Regions from separate parts of the Streptomyces sp. NPDC034037 genome, predicted to be linked through region 1. Evidence: riboswitches for the same ligand, from Rfam matches in the RefSeq annotation. Region 1 holds a riboswitch; each other region holds the start of a gene.

Region 1 (4,869 bases):
GCGATCGCCTTCCTGGCGAGCCCCGCCGCGTCGTACGTCACGGGCGCAGTGCTGGACGCCCACGGCGGCTACAACGCCTGAACCCGAACCCCTGCCCCGCGCCCCGAAGGACACCGCGCCTTCGGGGCGCGCACCACCAACGACCCGCGTATGCGTGGACACGCCCAAGAAGCCCGGTTCGTAATCGTGTGACGAGCTCTTAAAGGAAATCCGGCGCGGTTCGGTGTGATCCGGCGCGTGCGGCGCGTGCCCCGCGTTCCAAAATTCACGCAGAATTGATGTCCCCGAATAGCGCCGCCCCGAGTAGATGTCCCCGAATAGCGCCGCCCCGAGTAAAGGCGCCCTACGACTTGTATACGGCACGCGCGTTAATTCCGAAGGCTCACCGTGTTGACGGGATGTTGCGGCTCCCTCACACGGCCCGCGCTCGCCGAACGGCGCAATCGGTGCGCGCCCGCGGTCCGCTCCATGTGGTCGCAGGTGAGCGCCCTGGCCCGCTCGCCGTCCCCGCGGCCCACCGCGTCCACGATCGCCGCGCGCTGCGCCCACGCGTCGAACGGCGCCGCCGGCGGCTCCACCACGTACATCCAGGCGATCTTGTGCCGGAGCTGGGCGAGCAGCGCGATGAGGCCGGGGCTGACGGAGGCCTGGGCGAGCGTCTCGTGGAACCAGCCGCTCAGTGACCGCAGATCCTCCCCTTGCCCCCGCCGCGCGCGCTCCTGGCCGAGCCTGACGAGGCCGCGCAGGACCTTGAGGTGCGCCTCGGTGCGGCGCCGGGCCGCGCGGGCGGCCGCGAGCGGTTCGAGCAGCATGCGCAGTTCCAGGAGGTCGGCCGCCTCCTGCTCCGTGGGCTCGGCGACGCAGGCGCCAGCGTGTCGGCGCGTGACGACGAACCCCTCGGCCTCCAGGGTGCGCAGTGCCTCGCGCACCGGAACGCGCGAGACGCCGTAGCGGCGGGCCAGAAGCTCCTCGGTGAGCCGGCCGCCCCTTTCATGGACACCGGAGACAATGTCGTCCCGGATGGCCGTGCACACCGAATGCGCGGGAATACGCATGACCGGACCTCCGCCTTAATCCCCGCGAAACGCGGTCGACCGACGCTCGTTCGGCAACTCTATTGCAGAGTGCCGGAATTACCGACGGCGGGCCGCAATCCATGGATATCTTTTGGCCAAGCGCGGAAGGACCGGAAAAGCGCGAAGGCCCCGGCTCGCAGGAGCCGGGGCCTTCGGTGTGCCGGGAGGTCAGACGTTGACGCCGTGCGAGCGCAGGTACGCCACGGGGTCGATGTCCGAGCCGTACTCGGGGCCGGTGCGGGCCTCGAAGTGGAGGTGCGGGCCACTGGAGTTGCCGGTGGAGCCCGAGAGGCCTATCTGCTGGCCCGGGGTGACCGTCTGACCGACGGTGACACCGAGCGAGGACATGTGGCCGTACTGGGTGTACGTGCCGTCGTTCATCTTGATGACGACGTTGTTGCCGTACGCGCCGCCCCAGCCGGCCTCGACGACGGTGCCCGCGCCGACCGCGTGGACCGGGGTGCCGGAAGCGGCGTGGAAGTCGACGCCGGTGTGGCTGCCGGAGGACCACATGGCGCCACCGGTCTGGTAGCCCGTGGAGACGTACGAGCCGGAGATCGGGGAGACGTAGGCGTTCAGGCGCTTGCGCTCGGCCGCGCGGGCGGCGCGCTCCTTGGCCTCGCGCTCCTCCTTGGCCTTCACCTTGGCCTCGGCCTCGGCCTTGCGCTTGTCCTCGGCGGCCTTCTTCTTGGCGGCCGCTTCGGCCAGCTTGGCGGCGGCGGCGTCCTCGGCCGCCTGGCGCTGCGCGGCGGCCTGGGCGTCGATGGTCTCGGCGAGCGAACCGCCCACGGAGATCGCCTGGGTGAGGCCGGTGTGCTCCACGGCCCCTTCGTCGACGGCGGCGAGCGCCGGAGCGGCCATGCCGCCGATGACGCCGGTGGTGGTCAGCGCGGCGACGCCCGCGACGTTCGCGGTCGTGCGGGTGAGGCGGCTGGGACGACGGTGCTTCCCGGTGGCACGGGTGAACGCCATGAAGCGGCTGATCCTTTCCTTCCTTCTCGCCTACCGGGTTAGCTGACGGGTTCGGAGCAGGAAGGTCTCCTACGAGCCCCTCACCTGACGGCAAGGTGCCCGATTCACCCCAAGGGACTGTGGGTCCCCGGCTCCCCTGGCTCGCGCCGTACGGGGACTCGGCGATGACTGCCCGGTGCCGCGGGTGCGACGTGGTGTGTGACGGACAGCCGGATCGAAGCTAAGCGCCCCCTCTTTCAATCGACAAACGGATCGACACTTTTGTTGCGCACGCCACACGGCAGACGGGCAACCGCCACACAAAGGCGGACATATGAGGCCCCGGCGACCGAACCGGTCACCGGGGCCTCGAAACGCGCTGATTCCCGCTCAGCCGCGGCTCACATTCGGCCACAACCTCTGGTCAGCCACAGCCTCTGGTTCAGCCGCAACCTCTCGTTCAGCCGCAACCTGTCGTTCAGCCGCTGACCACGCTCACCTCGCCGATGCCGAGCGCCCTGACGGGCTCCTCGATCTGCGCGGCGTCGCCGACGAGGATCGTCACCAGGTGGTCCTCAGGGAAGGCGCTCACGACGGCCGCGGTGGCCTCCACGGTGCCGGTGGCGGCCAACCGCCGGTACAGCTGTGCCTGGAAGTCGTCCGGCAGGTTCTGCTCGACCTGGTCGGCGAGCGTCGCGGCGACGGAGGCGGCCATCTCGTACTTGAGCGGGGCCACACCCACGAGGTTCTGCACCGCCACGTCGCGCTCCGCGTCCGTCAGGCCCTCCGCGGCGAGCGTGCGCAGGACCTTCCACAGGTCGTCGAGCGCGGGGCCCGTGGAGGCGGTGTCGACCGATCCGCTGATGGCGAGCATCGCGGCGCCCGTGCCGTCCGGAGCGGACCGCAGGACCTGGCTGAACGCCCGCACTCCGTAGGTGTATCCCTTCTCCTCGCGCAGGACGCGGTCCAGCCGGGAGGTGAGGGTGCCGCCGAGGCAGTAGGTGCCGAGGACCTGGGCCGGCCAGACCCGGTCGTGCCGGTCCGGGCCGATGCGGCCGATCAGGAGCTGCGTCTGGACGGCTCCGGGGCGGTCCACGATGACGACGCGGCCCGTGTCGTCGGCGGTGATCGGAAGGCTGGGGCGGGGCTCCGCCGTGCCGCCCGTCCAGGTGCCGACGGTGTCCGCGAGCACGGCGTCCAGATCGGTGCCCGTGAGGTCGCCGACGATCACCAGGGTGGCCGTCGCGGGGCGGACGTGCTTCTCGTAGAAGGCGCGTACGGCCGCCGAGTCGATGGCGCTGACCGTCTCCTCGGTGCCCTGGCGGGGCCGGGACATGCGCGTGCCGGCCGGGAAGAGCTGCCGGGAGAGTTCCTTGGCGGCGCGGCGCGCCGGGTTGGCGGCCTCGTGCGGGATCTCGTCCAGGCGGTTGCGCACGAGGCGCTCGATCTCGCTGTCCGCGAAGGCGGGGGCGCGCAGGGCGTCCGAGAGCAGGCCGAGCGCCTTCGGGAGGCGGGAGACCGGGACTTCGAGGGAGACCCGGACGCCGGGGTGGTCGGCGTGCGCGTCCATCGTGCCACCGCAGCGGTCGAGCTCGGCGGCGAACTCCTCGGCGGAGTGCTTGTCGGTGCCTTCGTTGAAGGCCCTCGCCATGATCGTGGCGACGCCGTCGAGCCCCTCGGGCTCGGCGTCCAGGGGCGCCTCCAGGTGCACCTCCACGGCGACGACCTGCTGGCCGGGGCGGTCACAGCGCAGCACCGTGAGGCCGTTGGGCAGGGCGCCTCGCTCGGGGGCGGGGAAGGCCCACGGCTTGGCCGTGCCGGCCTGGGGCTGCGGGTGGAACTGCATCGTCGCGGCCTCGCTCACTTCGCCGCCTCCTCTTCTTCGGCGTCCTCTTCCATGGCGTCCTCGGCCGGCCCGTCCGCGGTGGCCACGGGTTCGTAGACGAGCACCGCGCGGTTGTCGGGGCGCAGGCGGGCCTTGGCGACCTCCTGGACCTCCTCGGCGGTGACGTCGAGGACGCGCTGGACGGCGGTGAGGGCGAGCTGCGGGTCGCCGAACAGGACCGCGTACCGGCACAGTTCGTCCGCGCGGCCGGCGACCGTGCCGAGCCGGTCGAGCCACTCGCGCTCCAGCTGTGCCTGGGCGCGCTCCATCTCCTCCGGGGTGGGGCCCTCCGCGGCGAAGCGGGCGAGCTCCTCGTCGACGGCGGCCTCGATGACCGGGACCTCGACGTCGCCGGAGGTCTTCACGTCCAGCCAGCCGAGCGAGGGGGCACCGGCCAGGCGCAGCAGCCCGAAGCCCGCGGCGACGGCGGTGCGGTCGCGGCGCACGAGCCGGTTGTAGAGCCGGGAGGACTCGCCGCTGCCGAGGACGGTCAGCGCGAGGTCGGCGGCGTCGCACGCGCGCGTGCCGTCCTCGGGCAGGCGGTAGGCGGCCATCAGGGCGCGGGCCGGGACGTCCTCCTCGACGACCTCGCGCAGCTCCCGCCCGATGCGCTCGGGCAGGGAGCCGTCGCGCGGCGGCTGCTTGCCGTCGTGCGAGGGAATCGACCCGAAGTACTTCTCGATCCAGGCGAGCGTCTGCTCGGGGTCGATGTCGCCGACGACCGAGAGGACCGCGTTGTTGGGCGCGTAGTACGTACGGAAGAACGCGCGCGCGTCCTCCAGCGTGGCCGCGTCCAGGTCGGCCATGGAGCCGATCGGCGTGTGGTGGTAGGGGTGGCCCTCCGGGTAGGAGAGGGCGGTCAGCTTCTCGAAGGCGGTGCCGTACGGGACGTTGTCGTAGCGCTGCCGGCGCTCGTTCTTGACGACGTCGCGCTGGTTCTCCATGGACTCCTCGTCG
Region 2 (4,869 bases), on a different contig from region 1:
GCGTGCGCACCCAGCCCGCCTGGGCCTCGAGGCTGATGAAGTCGCGGTAGGCCGCCGGCAGCAGGTCACGATAGGCCCGCCACCAGTGGTGACGTCCGGCCGTGCCCTGGTCGTCGGTCCCGGCCAGCGCCACGAGCAGCTCGCACAGACGGCGGTCCGCCACCTCGTAGGCCTCCAGCAGGAGGCGCACGTCCCCGGCCTTCACACCGCTGCGGCCCGTCTCGATCCGGCTCACCTTCGACTGGTGCCAGCCGACCTTGGCGGCGGCCTGGCTGCTGGTCAGTCCCGCGGCGGCGCGCAGTGTACGCAGTTCGGCGCCGAGCCGGCGGCGGCGCACCGCGGGGCCGTACTGCATGTCCGTCTCCTTCGGGACCGGGCCGTCGGATTCCCGGCGGCGGAGCGGGGGACAGGGGCGACAGTAGAGGAAGCACGGTCCCGGCGGCCAAATACGGTCGGCCGTAGCAGAGTTCACCGCTTCGAGCGACAGATATATGCACATCTCGGTGGATCGCCACCCGGGACCGGTCAAGGAGTGGGAGGCTGGCGCGAAGCACCGGTCCGGGGCCGTCCTCGAGTCATCCGCTCCGAGTCGTAGGACCGACCCCGGTGGGAAAGGGACAGCGTCGCCATGGCAGACCATCAGGAAGCATCCGTCACTCTGCCGAGCGATCCCGCCTCGGTCTCCGCCGCCCGCACCTACGTGGCGAAGGTCCTCACGGAATGGGGCCTGCCGGAGGGTGCCGAGGTGGGGGACACCATCAGGCTCATCGTCTCCGAACTCGCCACCAACGCCGTGCAGCACACCCTCGGCCAGTCGCCGACCTTCACCGTGGACGTCCGGCTCGACCGGGACGAGCAGCTGCGGATCGGTGTCACCGACAGCCATCCGCGCCATCCGCGGCGGCTGCCCGCGGCCGTCCAGCAGGACAACGGCCGGGGCATGGTCATCATTCGCTGGCTGACCGCCGAGTGCGGCGGCAGGCTCTCGGTCAGCCCCACCGAGGAGGGCGGCAAGACCGTGTGGATCGCCCTGCCCTGGACCCTCCCCGCCCAGCACCGGCACCGCGACGCGGCGCACTGAGCGCGCGAGCCGGCCCGACGCCGCGCGAAGGACTCAGCCCGTGCCCGCCGACCGCCCGAAGGCGCCCCGCAGCAGCGCCCGGAAGGAGTCCGCCGCGGCGTTCGACTCGTCGGCCCGGTGGACGACGGAGATGGTCCGCCGCAGATCACCCGGGTCGAGCAGCCGCATGCCGACGGGCGTCGCGGCGGTGCGCGCCACCATCTCCGGCACCACGGCCACCCCGAGCCCCGCGCTGACCAGGGCGCAGACCAGGGCGTAGCCCGGCGTCCCGACCACCACGGCGGGCGTCGCCCCGGCCCGGGCGAGGGCCCGCTCCACGGCCCGTCGCGGCGGATGGTCGGGGGCCATGCTGATCAACGGCTGCCCGGCCAGTGCCGACGGCGGCAGGCGGGACGTGCCGCTCGTCAGGGCGTGCCCCGGCTGGGTCACCAGGACCAGCTCCTCCACGAGCACCGGCTCGGCCGACACGGCGGCGGGCAGCGGCACCGGGTCGGCGGGCTCGTACGCGTGGGTGAGGGCCAGATCGACCTCACCCGACGCGACCGCCTCGACGCCGGAGGGCGGTTCGTGCGCCGTCACCGTCAGTTCCACCGCCGGGTGGGCCCTGCGGAAGGCAGTCAGGACCGGCGGCAGCAGATGGATGCCCGCCGTCTGGAAGGTGCCCACGCGCAGCCGCCCGCCGGACAGCCCGGCGAGCCGGGCCAGTTCGTGCCGGGCCCGCTCCAACTCGTCGAGCACCCGTCGGGCGTGCCCCACCAGCAGCTCGCCGGCGCCGGTCAGCCGGGCCCCGCGGTGATGGCGTACGAGCAGCGCGCTGCCCGTCTCCCGCTCCAGCTTGGCCAGCTGCTGGGAGAGCGCGGGCACGGTGTAGCCGAGGCGCTCGGCGGCCCGGGTGATCGAACCCGCCTCGGAGACCGCGACGAGCGCGGCGAGTCGCGTGGGGTCGTACACGGGACACCCTCTCTGCGCCGCGCGTCGAACGCGCCCACGGGGTAAACGTCTGCTTAAGGCAGATCCAGGATATTGCACATACCCGTTGAAGGCCCGCGCACGGCAGGCTGGCCGGCATGGACGCACAACTGGTCGCCTTCACGGGAGTCGCCGCGGGCATGGTCGCCGTGCCGGGTGCCGACTTCACCGTCGTCGTACGCAATGCCCTCGTCTCGCGGCGTACGGGGGTGGCCTGCGCGATGGGGGTCGCCGCGGGCCTCTTGGTGCACACGGCGCTTGCGGTCACGGGCGTGGCGGCGGTGCTCGCAGCGGCGCCCGCGCTCTTCAGGGCGCTCCAGCTCATCGGCGCCTGCTACGTGCTGTACCTCGCCGCGCGCGCCCTGCGGTCGGCCTTGCGGGCGCGCATCGGGGTGGGCGACGAGCCGGTGGTGCGGGGCGGTGGTCTGCGCGAGGGGTTCCTCACCAACGCGCTGAACCCGAAGGCGGCCATCACCTTCCTGAGCGTGCTGCCGCAGTTCGTGCCCGACGGAAGTCCGGTGCTGCCGAGAACGCTGCTGCTCGGGGCCGTCGTCGTGGTGTTCGCCCTGCTGTGGTTCCCCGTCGTGGCGCTCCTGGTGGACCGGCTCGGCCCGTGGCTGCGCAGGCCGCGGGTCTCCCGTGCGGTCGAGGGCGTCACCGGCGCCGCTCTCGGCGCCCTGGGGCTCGTGCTCCTCCTCGAACCGCTCCTCGCGTGAGGACCGCGGCGTGCGCACCGAGCACCGGGGGAGTGCTCGGGGCGCGTGCGGACGTGCCGGCCGGGTGAGGTCAGCGCACCCGGCCGTACCAGACGCTGCCGGACCAGATCTTCTCCAGGCGCACCACGGCCCCCTTCTTCGGCGCGTGCCAGATACGGCCGTTACCGGCGTAGATCCCGACGTGGTAGACGTTGCGGCCCGAGTGGAAGAACACGAGGTCGCCCCGCGTGCGCTGGGACTTCGCGATGTGCCGGGTCTTGTTGTACTGCGCGGCGGCGGTGCGCGGCAGCTTCTTGCCCGTGCGCTTGAACGAGTACAGCGTCAGGCCCGAGCAGTCGAACCGGTGCGGCCCCACGGCCCCGTAGCTGTACGGGGCGCCCTTCTTGGACGCCGCGATCTTGAGCGCCTTCGTCCCATGAGTGGCGGCCTCGGCCTCGGATGTGAGCCCAGGGGCCACGACGGTGCCGCCCACGACGGCGAGCGTGAGAGCCGAAGCGGCTCCCGCCCGACTGAGCAGCGGCGGAACGTGATTCAGCGCGGTCATGCGTAACCCTTCGTCAGCCGCCTGTGAAGGATGACCTGTCGGGTTCGGGCAGGCGAAGATGCCCGGCCGCGTCGTGCTCTGCGGCTTCACCCCAAGGGCGTCGTCCGGACCTTCCGGACGGGCCCGCCATGCTTGGGTCCTCCACTCCTGCCGGTGCACCGATGTCGACCGGTCATCCGGGCGGCGGCAGGACTCGGCGTCCGCCCGGATCGCCCCGCCGCTGTGGCGGGGGCTTGTCGTCGGAAGGGATCTTGACCCGAAAAGGGTTCGAAAACCGAGCCGAAACGGTGTTTTGTGAACCTACTCACGACTGACCTGTTCGAGTGGACACGGTGAAAATCACCCCCTGGCCGCCGGGTCCGAGGACGGTTCGACCAGCAGCGGAAGGGTTCATTCCGCCCTCTTGGCGCGCGTCGGGCGCAACTCCCGACCGCACGACAAAGGACGCCCGCGTACGCCGACCGGGGTAGCCCGTCTGGTCCGTTTCGAAAGGGAGCGGGACGCTCCGAAGAGCGGAAGGGCTCATTCGCCCTGACGCGGGGCCGGCGGCAGGCCCACTCGGCCGGCCCGCCGCTCGCCGTCGAGGACGCGTAACGCCTGGGCGAGCGTGGCGGCGTGCACCTCGCTCTCCCCGCGCTGGTGCATGAGCGTCAGCGCCTCCAGCAGAGCGTTCGCCCGGCCGACCAGCGCCTGGGCGGCGCGCAGCCCGCCGTAGGTGTGTTCCGCGCGGGCGGGATTGATCTTGCCGAGCAGGTCGACGACTTCGAGGTAACGGTCGACCAGGTCCGCCTCGGCCCGGGTCAGTGCGGGCAGCGGGGGGAGTTCGGGGGGAAGCATCCTCGGATCACCTCGCGTCGCGCGCGGCGAGCGAGGACTTGCGGGACGGGATGATCCGGTCCACGAGTCCGTACTCCACTGCGGCCGGGGCGTCGAGGATCTTGTCCCGCTCGATGTCCGCGGCGATCCGCTCCTTGCTCTGTCCCGTGTGCCGCGCCAGCAGGTCCTCGAGGAGCTCCCGGGTGCGCAGCATCTCGTCGGCCTGGATCACCAGATCGCTGGCCTGGCCCCGCACCGGCTCCGTCATGGCGGGCTGGCGGATCAGCAATCGCGCCCCCGGCAGCATGTACCGCTTGCCGGGCGTGCCCGCCGCCAGGAGTACGGCGGCGGCTGAGGAGGCCTGCCCCAGACAGGTGGTCTCCACGTCGCAGGTGACGAACTGCATCGTGTCGTAGATCGCGGTCATCGCGGTCAGCGAGCCGCCCGGGGAGTTGATGTACAGCGAGATGTCACGGTCCGGCGCCACGTGTTCCAGGTGCATGAACTGCGCCATGACGTCGTTCGCCGAGGTGTCGTCCACGGGAGTGCCGAGGAAGACGATGCGCTCGTCGAGGAGTCGTGAGTACGGATCCATGGTCCGCGTCCCCGAGCTGGTGCGCTCGGTGAACTGGGGCAGGACGTAACGGGCGGACGGACGGTTCATGGCGCGCCTCTCTTCTTCCGGTCGGCGGGGCGACCCTCGGATCTGTACAGAAAGTACAGGACGTACGTGCCCTGCGGGA
Region 3 (4,869 bases), on a different contig from region 1:
AAGACGCCGTCCTCCATGCCGGTCAGGAACACCACGGGGAACTCCAGGCCCTTGGCGGTGTGCAGCGTCATGAGCGTGATGACTCCGGAGCCGTCGTCCTCCTCATCCGGAATCTGGTCGGAGTCGGCCACGAGCGCGACGCGCTCCAGGAAGTCGGAGAGCGTGCCCGCCGGAGCGGCGGCCCCCTCCTCGCCTTCCGGCCGCGCGTTCCCTTGCGCGTTCTCCTGCTCGAATTCGAGTGCGACGGCGGCGAGTTCCTGGAGGTTCTCGATGCGGGTCTCGTCCTGCGGGTCGGTCGACGCCTGCAGCTCGGCGAGGTAGCCGGTCCGTTCGAGCACGGCCTCCAGGACGACGGCGGGGCCCGCGCCGGACTCGACGATGGTCCGCAGGTCCTCCATGAGCGCGTTGAACCGCTTGACGGCGTTGGTGGAGCGGCCCGCCATCCCGTACGCCTCGTCGACGCGGCGCAGTGCCTGCGGGAAGGAGATCTTCTCGCGCTGCGAGAGGGCGTCGATCATCGCCTCGGCGCGGTCGCCGATGCCCCTCTTGGGGACGTTGAGGATGCGCCGCAGCGGGACCGCGTCCTCGGGGTTGGCGAGAACGCGCAGGTAGGCCAGCACATCGCGGACCTCCTTGCGCTCGTAGAAGCGGACGCCGCCGACGACCTTGTAGGGCAGGCCGACACGGATGAAGATCTCTTCGAAGACACGGGACTGGGCGTTCGTCCGGTAGAAGATCGCGACGTCGCCGGCCTTCGCGTCGCCCGCGTCCGTGAGCCGGTCGATCTCGTCGGCGACGAACTGCGCCTCGTCGTGCTCGGTGTCGGCGACATAGCCGGTGATGCGGGCGCCCGCGCCCTGGTTGGTCCACAGGTTCTTCGGGCGGCGGCTCTCGTTCCGCTCGATGACGGCGTTGGCGGCGGTCAGGATCGTCTGCGTGGAGCGGTAGTTCTGCTCCAGGAGGATCGTCGTCGCGTCGGTGTAGTCCTCCTCGAACTGGAGGATGTTGCGGATGGTGGCACCGCGGAAGGCGTAGATCGACTGGTCCGCGTCACCCACCACGCACAGCTCCGCGGGGTCGTCGCCCTCGCCCCCGGAGGGGCCGACCAGCTCGCGCACCAGCGCGTACTGCGCGTGGTTCGTGTCCTGGTACTCGTCGACCATGACGTGCCGGAAGCGGCGGCGGTAGTGCTCGGCGACGTCCGGGAAGGCGCGCAGGAGGTGGACCGTCGTCATGATCAGGTCGTCAAAGTCCAGCGCGTTCGCCTCGCGCAGGCGTGACTGGTACATGGCGTAGGCCTGGGCGAGGGTCTTCTCGAAGCCGTCGGCCGCCTGCGCCGCGAAGTCCTCCTCGTCGATCAGCTCGTTCTTCAGGTTCGAGATCTTGGCGCTGAAGGACTTCGGCGGGAACTTCTTGGGGTCCAGGTCGAGATCGCGGCAGACCAGGGCCATCAGGCGCTTGGAGTCGGCGGCGTCGTAGATCGAGAAGGAGGACGTGAAGCCCAGCTTCTTGTACTCGCGGCGCAGGATGCGGACGCAGGCGCTGTGGAAGGTCGACACCCACATCGCGTTGGCCCGGGGGCCCACGAGCTGCTCGACGCGCTCCTTCATCTCGCCCGCGGCCTTGTTCGTGAAGGTGATCGCGAGGATCTGGCCGGGGTGCACACCGCGCTCGGCGAGGAGGTACGCGATGCGGTGGGTCAGCACGCGGGTCTTGCCGGAGCCGGCGCCGGCGACGATGAGCAGCGGGGAGCCCGCGTGCACGACGGCCGCGCGCTGGTTCTCGTTCAGCCCCTCCAGGAGCGTCGCCGGGTCGATGACCGGGCGCGGGGCACCGTCGCGGTAGTGCGTGTCCCGGGTCATGGGCACATCGAACTTCCCGCTGAACAAGTCGTCCGGAACCGGTTCCGGAGCGCTGTCCTCGGGCGGCGGCGGGGGCTCTTCGTCCGCGGCCCGGGAAGGCTGCAGGTCCGCCAGGAAGCTGTCATCAAAGAGGCTGCTCATCGCCTCCCGAGTCTAGGCGGCCCCACTGACAATCCGCCCCGGGTTCCGACCACCTCACATCCGCCGTCCGCTCACATCCGGTGACCGGCTCCCCTTCTTCTACGCCCCGCCCGCGAACGATCACGCTCCGCAGCGCCCCGGCGGTCCCGCGTCATGCCCACGCCATGCCCGCGTCAAGACCCTCGTGAAGTCACGGAAATGTATCGGGCATATCGCACATCAACCTTCACACCTGCCTCACGACTTGGCTAGCGTGCTGCGCGGGCCGCTCGTCCCCCGCCGGCGAACCTCGCCGGGAGCGGGTGGCCTCCGCCGAGTCCGACGCGTTCGGAGCCGGGGACCCACCGAAAACCTGGGGTGAATCGGTCCCGTACGCAGTACGGGACCGTAGGGCAACCTTCCGGAGCACCCGCCCGAACCCGACAGCTAACCCGGTAGGCGGTCTACGGAAGGAGTCGCCTCCCTTGGCGTCGCACCGCAAGCCACGGACCCGGCCGACCGCACCCCGGCCCCGCACCGCCCCGGCCGTCGGCATCACGACGGCCGCCCTGACCTCCGTGGCCCTCCTGTCGCAGAGCGCGCAGGCAGCCCCCTCCCCCGAGCCGACGAGGCCCGGCCTCGAAGGGCCCGGCCTCGAAGGGCCCGGCCTCGAAGAGGTGCGGAAGCTCGAAGGACCCAGCCTCGAAGAGGTGCGGAAGAAGGTCGACGACCTCTACCACCAGGCGGGCGTGGCCACCCAGAAGTACAACTCGGCCAAGGAGAAGACGGACAAGCAGCGCAGGAAGACCGGCCGCCTGCTCGACGACGTGGCCCAGCGCGCGGACAAGCTGAACGAGGCACGTCAAAAGCTCGGCTCCTACGCCACCGCGCAGTACCGCACCGGCGCCGCCTCCCATACGGCCGCGATGATGCTGGCCGACGACCCCCAGGGTTACTTCGACCAGAACCACCTGGCGGGCCGGCTGACCGCGCGGCAGAAGAAGGCCGTGGACGACTACCAGGCGCAGCAGGCGTCGGCGACGAAACAACGCGCGAGGGCGGCGCGGAGCCTGGAGACGCTGCGCGACTCCCGCGACGGCCTCAGGACGAGCAAGCGGACCGTCCAGAAGAAGCTGGGCGAGGCGCGCGAGTTGCTCTCGGAGCTGACCGCCGAGGAGAAGGCGCGGCTCGCGGCGGCCGAGCGGAAGCGGGAGCGGGAGGCTGCGCGCGAGGCCGTGGAGCTGTCGCGCGAACAGGCCGCCGAGGCGGCGCGCAAGCGCAAGGCGGAAGAGGCCGCGCGGAAGGAGACGGATCGGGGCCAGGCGCAGCGGCAGGGCCAGGGGCAGCGGCAGCGGCAGCGGCAGGGGCACGGGAGCGGGCAGGCCGGGGGGACGGGAGCGGGCCAGGGCGGCGACTCAGGGACCGGAGCCGGGTCGGGTCCCGGGTCGACTCCCGGGTCGGGTTCCGGCTCGGGGAGCACGGACAGCGGTTACTCCACCAAGGCCGCGAAGGTCGTCGCTTTCGCGCGGGCCCAGCTCGGGAAGCCGTACGTCTGGGGCGCCACGGGACCGGACTCCTACGACTGCTCCGGGCTCACCCAGGACGCGTGGAAAGCCGCGGGGATCTCCCTGCCGCGCACCACGTGGGACCAGGCGAAGGCCGGCACGACCGTGCGGACCGCCGACGCCGAGCCGGGTGACCTGGTGTTCTTCTACGACGACCTCAGTCACGTGGGGATCTACATCGGCGACGGCAAGATGATCCACGCCCCGAGGCCGGGCACGAATGTCCGCGTCGAGTCGATCCACTACATGCCCCTCCACAGCGTGGTGCGCCCGGTGTAACCCTGGTGAGCGCCCTCTACGCGCGCGTGGCCCGCACTCTTCGCGGAGTGCGGGCCACGCGCGCGTAGAGGGCCGCTGACGGAGGGCCGTTATCGGCGGACCCTTATCGGAGGGCCGTCATTGGGGGATCAGGTCCACAGCACGGCGATGAAGATGTTGGCCGTCGTCAGCAGCCCCACCGCGCCGAACAGGCCCTTGTCGATCTTCTCCTCGTCCCGCTTCACGTAGACCAGCGCGAGGATCACGATCAGCACGGCCATCTTGATGCCGATCTTGAGGTTGTTGACCGGGTTGTCGTCGGCCTGGTTCAGGCCCACCAGGACGACACCGGTCACGAGCATGGTCAACGCGCCGTGCAGCATCGCGGGGCTGAAGCGGGCGGTGCCCCGGCCCATCTGCTTCATCTGGGTCAGGAAGCCGCCCAGGAGCGAGGCGATGCCGATGATGTGCAGGCCGACGAAGAGATGGATGAGTACGTCCATGAGGCCGGAGCCTAGCCCGGCCCCGCATCGTCCCCTTCGGGCGGCCCCTTATCATCCCGCGACGGACAGCTGGGGCACAACCACTGCAATGCCCACACTCACGACAAGCAGGGCATCAAATCCGCATCCGGAGCGGACATCCATGGTCGCCGTTGCGCCCACTTCCGTCAGTTGCGCGCAAGCCGTCACCGGGCCGTTACGGCCGGGCTTAGCGTCCTTCCCCAGGTGACCGGCTCCCCACCGCCGCCCGTCCAGGGCGGCAGTCGGTCATCACGCCGAGAAACCCGGCGGCGGCCCGCTCCCCCTGTGCGGGTCGTCGCCGGTCAGGTAAGGAGCCCTCTTCGTGGCAGCGCACCGCAAACCCCGACAGCGCTCGCTCACCGGCCGTGCGGCCCGTACCGCCGCCACCCTCGCCCTGGCGGGTGCCGCTTCGGTGACCGCCCTCGACGGCACGGGGCACGCGGACCCCCGGCTCAGCCCCGCCGAGGTGAAGTCCAAGGTCGACGCGCTCCACCGGGAGGCGGAGATCGCCACCGAGAAGTACAACGGGGCGAAGGAGAA
Region 4 (4,869 bases), on a different contig from region 1:
CGCCCCGCCCTGGCCTACGCGGCCCGCGCGACGGCGCCGGTCCTGTACCCCATGCCGATGCCCCTGGCCGTGGGGATGCCCTACGCCGGATACGGCCACCCGCCGCCCTACGGCGGTCCTGCCTACGGCCCCGCATACCGCGGCCCCGCGCCGGGCGGCTCCCCGTACGGCTACCCGGCGTACGGCTGTCCGCCGCACAACCCCTACCGCTCCTAAGCCCGGACTCAGGGGTTGCTCAGGGGTTGAGGCCCTTGCCCTGCAGCCAGGACAGCGGGTCGATGTTGGCCCCGCCGGCGGTGTGGACCTCCATGTGCAGGTGCGGACCGGTGACGTTGCCGGTCGCGCCGACCCGCCCGATGACATCGCCGGTGGCGACCTTCTGGCCGACGCTGACGTTGAGCGAGGACTGGTGGCAGTACCAGACCTCGGTGCCGTCGGGCAGCTCCAGGACCGTGCGGTAGCCGTACGCGCCCGCCCAGCCGGCCTCCTTGACGGTGCCGGTGTGCACGGCCTTGAGGGGGGTACCCGTCGGCGCGGCGAAGTCCAGACCGGTGTGGTGCCCGGAGGACCACATGGCGCCGGCGTCACCGAAGTGCGAGGTCAGGGTGTACGAGGAGGTGGGCAGCGCATAGCTCTTGGCGAGCTTGGCCCGGCGCTCGGCCAGGGCCTTGGCCTCCCGGGCCTCCCGCTCCTTCTTCTTCTGGGCGGCGGCCTTCGCGTCGGCCTCGCGCTCGGCCTCCCGCTGCTGGGCGGCGGCCTCGGCGGCGGCCTTCTCGGCGGCGCTCTCCTCGGCCGCCGTGCGCACGGCGTCGTCCGCCTGGGCCTGCTGGCTCTCCGCCTGCCGCATGATGCGGGCGCGCAACGCCTCGCCCGCGTCGGCGCCGCCCTGCCGGATGCCGGCGGTGCCGGCACCGGCGGTGGTGAGCGGCGTGGCGGCCGGGACGGCGTCGGAGCCCGCGGCGGCGGACGCGTCGTCGGCCAGCAGGGAGCCGATGCCGGGCAGCGACTCGGCCTTGGGCAGCGAGTCCGCGACGGTGCCCAGGTCGGGCATCGAGATGGTGACCGGCGGCTTGCCGTCCTGCGCGGTGGCGATGCCTCCCGCCCCGACGGCGGCGATGACGCCGACGCCCAGCACGGTGGAGCTGCGGGCGAGCCCGCCGCCGCCCTTCTTGTGCACACGGTGCCTGCCGCGGACGGGACGGACGGACTCCTCGGTGGGGTTCCATTCCTCCCAGGTCTCCTGGTCGTACCCACCGAAATCGTCGTCGTTCGGTATGTACACGGCTTGGGGGGCAGGCCGGTTGGACGCCACTGGGGCGCGCTCCTTTCCTTCCTTTCGCCTACCGGGTTAGCTGACGGGTTCGGAGCAGGAAGGTCTCCTACGAGCATCCGGCACGAGTGCGCGGCTGCCTGATTCACCCCAAGTTGGTGGTTCCCCGGCTCCCTTGCGGGATTAGGCGCGTGCGCACGGAGCCGTCTCTGGTGACGGCTGGGACGACCGCGCTGCGTTATCGAACGTTAATAGACAGGGGGCCCGTATTCCAAGCCGTTCCGATTGATCGTTAACGGCTTCGGCCCGTACTTGTCCGGACACGGACGCCCGGACCGGGGCGAGTTGACCCTCCGCCGCGTTGACAAGACGTCAGTTGGGCCGTGCGGCAACGCGCTTCGGTCACCCCGGGTCACCGTCGCGCTCGCGCCGGCCGTGGGTCGCGTCCGCGGTGGCGGGGCGCCGCACGGCGAGCAGCGCCATGTCGTCCGTGGCCGCGCCCCCGGTGTGCCGCCGCACCTCCTGCGTGAGCGTGGCCAGCAGCGCGTGCGGGCCCTCGCGACCGGGGAAGATCCGCCCGCCGAGCCGGGCCGCCGGGTCGTAGAAGACGCCCGCGGCGTCGCGCGCCTCCGACAGGCCGTCCGTGTAGAAGAGCAGCATCGCGCCGGGCGGGAACCTCGACTCGTCCGCCCGGTCCGGCCAGCCGCCCAGTTCGCCCATGCCGAGCGGCAGCGCGGGCTCGCTCGGGGAGAGCACGCACAGCCGCCCGTCGCCGCGCAGCAGCAGCGGCTCGGGATGCCCCCGGTTGACCAGTCGTACGCAGCCGTCGCTGAGCCGGATCTCCGCGAGGACGGCGGTGGTGAACCCCTCGAAGGCGTCCAGCCCGTCGCGCCGGGTGCCCTCCCGGGCGAGCGCCCGCTCCAGGCGCTGGGCCACCGCCTCCAGGGTGGCCTCCTGCTCGGCGGCCTCCCGGAAGGCACCGATGACCACGGCGACGGCGGCCACCGCGCCCATGCCCTTGCCGCGCACGTCGCCGACGATGAGCCGCACGCCGTGCGGGGTGTCCTGTACGGCGTACAGATCGCCGCCGATGAAGGCGTCCGCCTGCGCGGCCTCGTACCGCGCCGCGATGTCGAGCCCGCCGATACGGGGGTCCGGCTGCGGCAGCACGGCGCGCTGGGTGGCCTCGGCGATGGAGCGGGCGGTGGCGAGCCGGTCGTTGCCGCGGCGCACGACGCGGTTGGTGACGACGGCGAGGGCGGCGACGGTCATCACGGTCAGCAGTTCGGTGACGGCCTCGACATGGCTGTTCGCCGCGTTGCCGTAGTGCAGCACGATGACGGAGAGGGAGGCCGCGGCGCCGGTCAGGGCGGTGTTCAGGAGCGAGTAGAAGGGGGCGGCGATCAGCGGGGCGGCCGTGAAGAGCGGGGCCGCGGTGAAGTCGGGCGGGGTCGAGGCGTCGTACAGGACCCCGACGATCAGGAGCAGGACCGGCAGGGCCCGCACGAAGGCCCGCTCGTGCGCGGTGGCTCCGCTGCCGCCGGTACCTCCACGCTGCCCCACCGCTTGTCTCCCGCCGAGTCCGCGCCCATCACCGCGCTGCACCCAGGTTTCCCGCAGCGGGGCGGGGGTGCGAGCTGGTGTGGGCCGAGCGGGTCACGGGGGCGGAAAACACCGAGGGCCGGAAGCATCGAAATGCTTCCGGCCCTCGGCCTTCAGTAGCGGGGACAGGATTTGAACCTGCGACCTCTGGGTTATGAGCCCAGCGAGCTACCGAGCTGCTCCACCCCGCGTCGGTAAACACAACAGTACGCCATCCGGACGGATGAAGCGAACCGCTTCTCCGGGGGCCGGTGGGGCGGTCGGGGGTGGCGGGGTCGGCGGGCGGGGAGTCGGGGTCGCTGGCCGCCGGCTCGGCGTCCGGGGTATCGCGCCGGGCCCCGGGTGCGTCTCGGGCGTGCGGCGCGCCCCGGGCGTACGACCTGCACTTCCTGCCACACCGCGCTCCCAGGCGCACGACCTGAACGTCCTGCCACGGCTTGCTCCCGGGCGCACGCCCAGGCGTACGAATGGGCGATTCGTTTCCCCCTGCCGGGTCACCGGCCGAGCCCCTTCGCGCTGCGCCCGCGAGGCTCCGAGGTAAAGCAGCCCCCACCTCCGGAAGGCGGCACCCATGTCCACTCCTCCCCCGAGCCCGAACCCGAGCCCCAGGCACCGGAGCAAGCGCGGAGCCCTCGCCGTGGCCATGGCGCTCACCGCGCTCACCCTCGCCCTCGGTACCGCCCCGGCCACCGCCGACGACCCCGGGCCCGAGCCCCAAGCCGACGGAAAGGTCACCAACTCCCCCGGCCTCGCCACCGGCAACCTGGTGCAGGCCCCCGTGCACGCCACCGTGAACTTCTGCGGCAACACCATCTCGGTCGCCGGCGTCCTCAACCCCACCCCGAACAACGTCTGCGAACCGCAGTGACCTGAAGCGGCTCGTACCTCTGGCGTAGAAGGGGCGCGGCCGCGCTCCTCGGCTCCGGGATCTACGCCGCACGAGCGACGCGGGCGGCGGCCCGGACCACGGCGGAGGCGACGCGCGCCCAGGCGCAGGCCGCCGCCGAACCCGCGCAGCGGCAGGCCGGCTTGGCGTCCTTCCGGGAGATCCGGGACGAGATGAAGGCCAAGATCGAGAAGCAGAATCAGCGGATCGGCCAGCTCGGCAGCTTGGTCCTCGCCTACTCCTGGACCGTCGACCGGCTCATCCACCACATGCGCGCCGCAGACATCACCCCCGACCCGCGCGACATCCATGACCAGGTCCGCGAGCACATGCACACCAGATGAACAGGCCCCCTTCCGCCTTCGGGCTGAAGGGGACTTTTCGTCGTTCTGCGGCCCTCTTGCACCGGCCTACTACGGGCCTACCGTTCGTGTGACCACCCACTAGGAGGGGAATGTCCATGACGCGTCACCTGTGGAAAGTCGGCACGAACAGCGGCAACAACGGATGCCCCACGCTGTACGAGATCCCCGGTACGGATCGCTACGTCGTCCAAGGCGACCGTGTGACCGACCCCGGCGAGCTGGAGCAGCTCCACAACCTGACGCTCGACGAGGGCGCCGTCACCGTGCCCCGCGAGTTGCTCGCCAACTTCGGTCCCAAGGAGCCCGTGCACGTGCCCCAGTTCATTAGCTTCACCGAGTTCGACGGCATGTTCACCAGTCTCAAGTACTCAGCTTGGAGGCTGGAGACCCGACGCCGGTATGCCTTCGACGAGCAGCAGGAGACATACGCACAGTTCCTTGCTGAGGGCCGCGTCGACTGGGATCTCAACGACCCTTGGTGCGCTGAGCGCCGCGAACAGACAGCCCTCGGCAAGCGGTTCGAACGAGTTCGCATTCTCGACGAGCCGCCTACAGTCGGACAGCGGTACCTCCTCGACAACGCCCGCCGGAATGCGGCCGTCGGTGAAGACATCCGTGTCCTCGCCCGGAGCAAGGCCGAGGAGCTCGGCCTGCCGCGAGAAGACTTCTGGTTCTTCGACTCACGAGTGGTCGTCCTGCTCCACCACGATGAGGCGGACGTGATGACGGGCGTCGAACTGATCACG

What was found. Region 1 has a riboswitch for cyclic di-AMP ahead of ACZ516_RS32265 (M23 family metallopeptidase). Riboswitches for the same ligand answer to the same signal wherever they lie in the genome.
Region 2: linked by a shared signal. The riboswitch ahead of ACZ516_RS12450 (C40 family peptidase) and the one ahead of ACZ516_RS32265 (M23 family metallopeptidase) in region 1 are both predicted to bind cyclic di-AMP.
Region 3: linked by a shared signal. The riboswitch ahead of ACZ516_RS26740 (C40 family peptidase) and the one ahead of ACZ516_RS32265 (M23 family metallopeptidase) in region 1 are both predicted to bind cyclic di-AMP.
Region 4: linked by a shared signal. The riboswitch ahead of ACZ516_RS21200 (M23 family metallopeptidase) and the one ahead of ACZ516_RS32265 (M23 family metallopeptidase) in region 1 are both predicted to bind cyclic di-AMP.

What each region holds. Positions count from the first base shown of each region.
Region 1 covers NZ_JBVISC010000013.1:116,567-121,435, reverse strand. Annotated here, with positions in the region: gene ACZ516_RS32275 (SDR family NAD(P)-dependent oxidoreductase) at 1-81, shown strand, start outside; gene ACZ516_RS32270 (GntR family transcriptional regulator) at 369-1,055, opposite strand; gene ACZ516_RS32265 (M23 family metallopeptidase) at 1,245-2,048, opposite strand; cyclic di-AMP (ydaO/yuaA leader) riboswitch at 2,062-2,222, opposite strand; gene ACZ516_RS32260 (M16 family metallopeptidase) at 2,506-3,891, opposite strand; gene ACZ516_RS32255 (M16 family metallopeptidase) at 3,888-4,869, opposite strand, start outside.
Region 2 covers NZ_JBVISC010000003.1:404,272-409,140, reverse strand. Annotated here, with positions in the region: gene ACZ516_RS12470 (helix-turn-helix domain-containing protein) at 1-355, opposite strand, end outside; gene ACZ516_RS12465 (ATP-binding protein) at 629-1,081, shown strand; gene ACZ516_RS12460 (LysR family transcriptional regulator) at 1,115-2,032, opposite strand; gene ACZ516_RS12455 (LysE family translocator) at 2,149-2,766, shown strand; gene ACZ516_RS12450 (C40 family peptidase) at 2,837-3,310, opposite strand; cyclic di-AMP (ydaO/yuaA leader) riboswitch at 3,314-3,481, opposite strand; gene ACZ516_RS12445 (hypothetical protein) at 3,833-4,147, opposite strand; gene ACZ516_RS12440 (ATP-dependent Clp protease proteolytic subunit) at 4,155-4,790, opposite strand.
Region 3 covers NZ_JBVISC010000008.1:106,737-111,605, forward strand. Annotated here, with positions in the region: gene pcrA (DNA helicase PcrA) at 1-2,003, opposite strand, end outside; cyclic di-AMP (ydaO/yuaA leader) riboswitch at 2,304-2,459, shown strand; gene ACZ516_RS26740 (C40 family peptidase) at 2,468-3,826, shown strand; gene ACZ516_RS26745 (hypothetical protein) at 3,955-4,308, opposite strand; gene ACZ516_RS26750 (C40 family peptidase) at 4,652-4,869, shown strand, end outside.
Region 4 covers NZ_JBVISC010000005.1:630,487-635,355, reverse strand. Annotated here, with positions in the region: gene ACZ516_RS21205 (PrsW family glutamic-type intramembrane protease) at 1-216, shown strand, start outside; gene ACZ516_RS21200 (M23 family metallopeptidase) at 236-1,312, opposite strand; cyclic di-AMP (ydaO/yuaA leader) riboswitch at 1,323-1,470, opposite strand; gene ACZ516_RS21195 (PP2C family protein-serine/threonine phosphatase) at 1,673-2,833, opposite strand; tRNA gene ACZ516_RS21190 (tRNA-Met) at 2,990-3,063, opposite strand; gene ACZ516_RS21185 (chaplin) at 3,444-3,740, shown strand; gene ACZ516_RS21180 (hypothetical protein) at 3,902-4,102, shown strand; gene ACZ516_RS21175 (DUF6879 family protein) at 4,219-4,869, shown strand, end outside.